2 regions of the Bacillus sp. SORGH_AS_0510 genome follow, and region 1 is predicted to be linked to the other one. Evidence: predicted binding sites of a transcription regulator. Region 1 holds the regulator's gene; the other holds the start of a gene.
What was found. Region 1 encodes Rex, which represses fermentation and respiration genes when NADH is low (regulators of the CRP and FNR family bind a similar motif). Its sites were predicted from a motif close to TTGTGAAATATTTCACAA; they were not measured.
Positions count from the first base shown of each region.

Region 1 (3,175 bases):
TTTCCACGTACAACCTTAGCAATCGTATTCTCCAGTTCGATTTTGTCTCCTTCAATCACTTCTACTTCCAACTGTGTAGGAAACAACGGTTTTATTAAACTCCCAAAAAGGGATCCTTTATATTTCACGGTGATCGTTTCTCCGCCAATCTCTTTTGCCTTACAAGGACCATGCAGCTGAATTTTAATGTCCTCCGCATTTAATAACCCACCAATAGAAAATTGAGAATCGGCTTTAAACATCTCAGCCTCGCAATCTCCTCCAACCGTTAAAACGCCATTAATTTTGACTTCATCAGCCTTTACTCTGCCACCCACCGACGCCTTACCGTAAACCTTTACGATTTTTCCAATAAGATGTTCCTCAATCTTTGCCGTTCCATCGATTGAGACGTTTTGGGACTCCATCGTCCCCTTTACCTTTGCTTTGCCGTTTATTTTGGTGTGCTCACTTTTCACATTTCCATCCACTGTCCCGAACCCATTACTTTCAAACTCTATGCATTCCACATCACTGTGTACCGTACCGAATCCATTCAATGTGACCTGGTGAAATGCTCCACCGTTCGAGGCTCCGAAACCATTGATGACTAAGTCTCCTCTATCCTTCGTATCCATGTATATTCTCCTTTATAGTAATTTAGCCTTGATCTCTTCCATGCAGGACATCAGGGAAAGCTGGACGACCACTTTTGTCCCCTGATCAAAATGAACCGCTTCCGCGTTGATTAACAACAGACACGTTGACACGCCAAGCTTGCGCGTAATGACTACTTCACAGCTTTTTTGTTTAATGATTGCAGCATGCTCCTTTAATACCTGTAGCAGCATTTTTCCCTCATCCAAATTAATTTCGCCGGATTGCAGCAGCTTCTCTAAGACGAATACCTCAAGCATCCTGTTAATCGAAAACGTTTGGCTGCCTTTTTCATTCTCTAAGTAAAAATTCATTACACTTATCGAAACAATGTTACGTTTCACTAACTCATCCTTATCTAACTGCAGGTCTGAAATATTCGGTGAAAACATGTCTGCAAGTTCATCAAGTGAAAGATTTTCCTTCATTGTTTGAATTTTATTAATGCGCTCCAGAATCTTTTCTTTTGGAAAAAATGTCTCCTGGCCGGTAAAGGTTGATTTCCGGATGAACCACTCCTCCGGAATAAGGTCTTTACGCTTCCACCTATACAACTGTCCATACGAAATTCCCGCCAATTCTAATAGGTCTTTTTTTGAGATTAACTCCTCACTCATGATAAAAACCCCTTTCTGATTAACAATGTAACATAACACTGTTACGTTTGTAAAGTTATAATTTACAATTTTATGTAAAAAAGGCTTTTTTTAATGGGGTACCATTCTTTGAATAACCGGAAAACCTCCGCTTATCTATTCCTAAATGAGCTCGATTTTGCAAATAACCGGAAAAACTCCGTTTATTCGTTACTCTTCTAAGGGAGCAATCCAAATTAGCCAGCTTCTTCGTAGTATAGCTTTGATACAAAATGAACATTATTTCCCTTTTCCTCCATAACAACAATGGTTACGTAAACAGAAAAAATAAAAGGCCTTCTACGAAGCAAGTTTCGTAAAAGGCCTTACCTAGTACTATTCATCTGTATCTTCTGTTGGATAGTGTTTTAAAAAGTAAACCAATGATTGCAGTTCCACGGCTAGGTCGATATGATGAACCCGGATGGATGCCGGCACATTTAACCTGGCTGGCGTAAAGTTTAAGATTCCTTTCACTTCCGCCTTCACAAGTCGGTCTGTAATTACTTGTGCAACCGGCGCTGGAACTGTTAAAATGGCTACTTGAATATCGCTGTTTTCCAACACCTTCTCTAGGTCATCCAAATGATAAACCGGAACTTCCCGAATTTTCGTCCCCATTTTTTCTGGATCGACATCAAAGGCAACCTCAATCTTCGTGTTGTTATTCTTCAAAAAGTTATAGTTTAAAAAGGCCGTCCCTAGATTACCTACTCCAATTAACGCAACCTTTGTTAATACATCTTGATCCAGCGTTTTCTGGAAAAAGGTTAACAAATAGTTTACATTATAGCCATACCCCTTCTTACCTAAAGCCCCGAAATAGGAAAAGTCACGGCGAATTGTTGCCGAGTCCACCTTTACCGCTTCACTTAGTTCTGCGGATGAAACTCGTTGTTTACCGGAAGTATGCAGGTTCTTTAAAAATCGATAATAGAGGGGCAGCCGCTTGGCTGTCGCCTGTGGTATTTTCATTGTTTCGTTACTCATCTTCTCCCACATCCCATGAATGGTTTTCTTACATCTTATTTAACCTGACCATTTCTCCTAAAATCACCGTTTTTGCCGCCTGTTTTCTCCACTAAATAGGTTGGTCCAATGACCATCCCTTTATCAACTGCTTTACACATATCATAGACAGTTAGGGCACAAGCAGATGCAGCTGTTAGCGCTTCCATTTCCACACCTGTGCTCCCTTTTGTTTTCACTGCTGCCTCAATATGTAATTGAAAATTTCCTGTTTGCTCCTCTTCCCACGCAAAAGAAATATTAACTCCTGTTAGTGGAATAGGATGACACATCGGAATGAGATCCCATGTTTTTTTAGCCGCCATAACAGCCGCCACTTGGGCAACAGCTAAAACATCGCCTTTTTTCATCTCATGATTGGTGATCTTGTCAAAAATCTCTTTACTTACGGTTATGCTAGAATGAGCAATGGCAGTTCGCGCCGTTTCAGGTTTGTCACTGACATCCACCATTTTCGCTCTGCCTTCTTCATTAAAATGCGTAAATTCGGCCATAAAAAAATCCTCCTATCAAAAAATAATACACTATTTTCCCTTTTATGTGTGTGAAACTTTGAACGAATGAAGCAATTTTTTATCAGAAGAGGCACGGGAAGAGTCCGAGTTATTGCCGTCATTCCGCTAATACGGTACACTAGTCCTAAGTAATAGAGGTGAAAAATATGATTTTATTACAAGTCAATCAATTACAAAAATACTATGGTGCTGACCTTATTTTATCGAATATAAAGCTAGAATTACAAACAAGAGACCGCGTGGCTCTTGTCGGCCGTAACGGGGCTGGAAAATCGACACTTCTAAAGATTATTGCCGGACATTTGTCCCATGATGGCGGAGAAATTATCAAGCCAAAGGAAGTAACGATCGGTTATTTAG
Region 1 covers NZ_JAUTAU010000001.1:4,819,178-4,822,352, forward strand. The annotation lists gene QE429_RS24335 (polymer-forming cytoskeletal protein) at 1-617, opposite strand, end outside; gene QE429_RS24340 (YhbD family protein) at 630-1,253, opposite strand; gene QE429_RS24345 (redox-sensing transcriptional repressor Rex) at 1,608-2,261, opposite strand; gene moaC (cyclic pyranopterin monophosphate synthase MoaC) at 2,297-2,794, opposite strand; gene QE429_RS24355 (ABC-F family ATP-binding cassette domain-containing protein) at 2,962-3,175, shown strand, end outside.

Region 2 (3,175 bases), 2.7 Mb from region 1:
AGCGTAGGTCAAAATCTGTGCAGAGCCGTCAATCCAACTTCCCACAACTACAAAGGTTAAACCCAAATAAAAAATCCAGTGTGCCTTTAGTGGAGCATAGAATGTATAAAGAACAGACGCTTCTTTAAGCAAGACCATTGTTGCAGCCATTATTGTACCGGCCAACATAACCCAAAAGCCAACCCAGCCGGTACGCCTTGCTCCGGCGGAATGTCCACCAGTTGTTCTACTTACAGCTGCATATTGAAATCCCATGATAAAGAAAGTGGTTAAAACGAGTCCCATTAATACTCCATGGACTGTTAAAACTTGATAATAATCGATTCCCCAAGGAAGTTCCCATTTACCTGAACGAACTAGGGTTTGTAATAGGCCCATTAAGCCGCCAAGAGCAAGAGCGGAGAAGGCGACAAAAAAGTGTGCCATCGAAAGCTTTGCATCACGTGGGTCAACTTTTACTTTTATAGCTGTATTGTTAACCATTATTTTACCACCTCAATCTTTGAACTCATTAAATGGTGTCCAGCACCACAATATTCATTACACACAATTAGATATTCGCCAGTCTTATCAAAGGTTGTCGTATATTCACTGACATAACCAGGTTCAAGCATCATATTAATATTAGTTCCAGCTACTTCGAATCCATGAACAACATCTGTTGTTGTTGCAATGACTTTTACTTTAGCACCTAGTGGCACTTTTACTTGCACAGGATTAAATGAGAAGGCTGAAGCCACATACACTAATTCATAGTCCCAATCTTTCCCTTCAACTTTGTGAAGGCCAGGCTCTGTAAATGGTTTTGTTTGATTGACCTTCTCAGGATTAATAGTAGTTAAACAACTAGGTGGTTTGTTACCTAGATAAAAAGCACTGACTCCAATGGTGACCAAGAAAACAACAAGGGCACCTACTCCAAAAGCAAGCCAAATTTTTTCGAATTTATGCATATGCATAACCTTTTTCCCCCTTCAATCATTAAAAACGTTCGACAAATAGGTAATAGACACCTACCCAAGTGACCACAATGAAAAGTCCCAAAAAGAAAACGGACGCTAATGTTCCTTTGAGAGAAGAGCTATCTTCGATCTCTGTTTTTTGTTTTGTTTTTAATTCCGTTTTTGCCATCCCTTTGCACTCCCTTCAGAAAAGTAAAATTAAATAATAAGTTCTCTTTCATAATACAAAACAAATGTGAAAGTAAAATATAAATTTTGGAAGTTCACAAATTGTTCATTCCTTAGTTATCTACTATGTTAATGTTAAAAACTTGATGTAACAGTGATTTATGTCACATTAACCCACGGGTAATTGTGACATAAATGTGAATCATCACACTTTGACTGTGATAAAAGTAATTGAATAATGTTTCACAAATAAAATTCTCAGTTTACGCTCATCAAAGTCACACGTTCCTGAAAATGGAAAATAAGATAAATCATCACGAGTTATTTTATTAGGAAGTGAGGTATTACTTTGGAAAAATATTATTGTGAACAATGTCGAATTCTATATAACGCAGAACAGCCTTGTGGGATTTGCGGATCATTGGCTAATAAAAAAATAAAGATTGAAGTTCAGTCTCAACCCGAAAAACAGTAAGCTATTTAAATTGGAAAAGATTATGTAATGATGAGAAATCGAAATCACGTTATAATTTAAGTGCACAACAACAACAACCTTCAAAACGTTTGCTTCCCTATCAAAGGGAGGCGTTTTTTTTTGCCCATTTTAAGGCTAAAACTTCGGAATAATTTTCTTTTGATTGGAAAAAATACCCGTACAAAGGATGAAGGAGAATGTTTTATGCCAGCAATTCTTTCTGTATCTGAGGTTATTCCACCTCACGAGATAACACAAAAACAAGCAGTCGAGTTCGCTCGGGATCTTTTTGCCGAATCATTTAGGGATATTGAAAGACTCCTTAAAGCATTTCAAAACGGACAAATTGAAAAGCGACATTTTGTAAAAGGGATAGAGTGGTTTAAGTCTCACCATACGTTTGAAGAAAAAAATGATGCATATATAGAAGAGGCTGTAAAATTGGGCAGCGAGGCAATTGTCAAATGTTTAAGTAATACAATCTTTCTTGAAGCACAACTTCCTTTTGAGGAAATAGACGCAATTTTTTTTATATCCACCACTGGTGTCGCAACTCCTAGTATTGATGCCAGGATAATGAATCGTTTGCCATTTCATTCCCACACAAAACGTATTCCGATTTGGGGCCTAGGCTGTGCAGGTGGAGCTGTAGGGCTATCAAGAGCATTTGAATACTGCTTGGCCTTTCCTGAAGCCAAAGTTCTTGTCCTATCTGTTGAGCTTTGCAGTCTCACCTTTCAGCATAATGATTTATCCAAAAGTAATTTAATCGGGGTCTCTCTTTTTGCAGATGGAATCGCCTGTGCATTGGTTTGCGGAGACTTATCTGATACAAAGAGATATAGAAAAAAGATAACCTATCCATCAATTGTTGGTACTCAATCTACACTAATGCCAGACTCATTGGATGTTATGGGGTGGGATATAAAAAATACGGGTTTATTTGTTGTATTCTCTCGAGATATTCCACGTATTATTGAAGACTGGCTAAAACCTAATGTCAAAGAGTTTCTAGATCAATATCAAATGAACCTTAGTGAGATTGACTATTTTATTGCACATCCAGGAGGAAAAAAGGTTTTGGATGCCTATATTAAGTCATTAGATATACCTGCTTCAATGACTGATGTTTCTCTAGAAGTATTAAAGCAATTCGGTAATATGTCCTCAGTTACTATTCTTTATGTACTAAGACGAATGATGGAAAGGAACATTCCTAAGGATACATTTGGTCTAGGTACTGCACTCGGTCCTGGCTTTAGTTCAGAACTTCTACTGATGAGGTGGACATAATGAATAATCTTTTTCCCTTTCTTGTTTTATTTTGTATCATCACTTTACAAAGAATGGTTGAGCTTTTTATTGCTAAAAGAAATGAGAGATGGATGAAGCAAAAAGGGGCTATTGAGTTTGGTGAAAAGCACTATAAGTTTATGGTAAGCATGCATGTCCTATTTTTTATTTCTTTTTTTGTCGAAAAAATTGGGTTGAATCGTGTAATATCACCAATGTGGTTACTTTTACTTCTCGTGTTTATCGTGGCACAAATAGTGCGTATTTGGGTAATAGC
Region 2 covers NZ_JAUTAU010000001.1:2,143,693-2,146,867, forward strand. The annotation lists gene QE429_RS10970 (b(o/a)3-type cytochrome-c oxidase subunit 1) at 1-483, opposite strand, end outside; gene QE429_RS10975 (cytochrome c oxidase subunit II) at 483-959, opposite strand; gene QE429_RS10980 (cytochrome c oxidase subunit 2A) at 982-1,131, opposite strand; gene QE429_RS10985 (type III polyketide synthase) at 1,810-2,898, shown strand; gene QE429_RS10990 (isoprenylcysteine carboxyl methyltransferase family protein) at 2,898-3,175, shown strand, end outside.
Region 2: a site for Rex is predicted at 1,362-1,379, ahead of QE429_RS10980 (cytochrome c oxidase subunit 2A). Genes of this name have one in related genera too.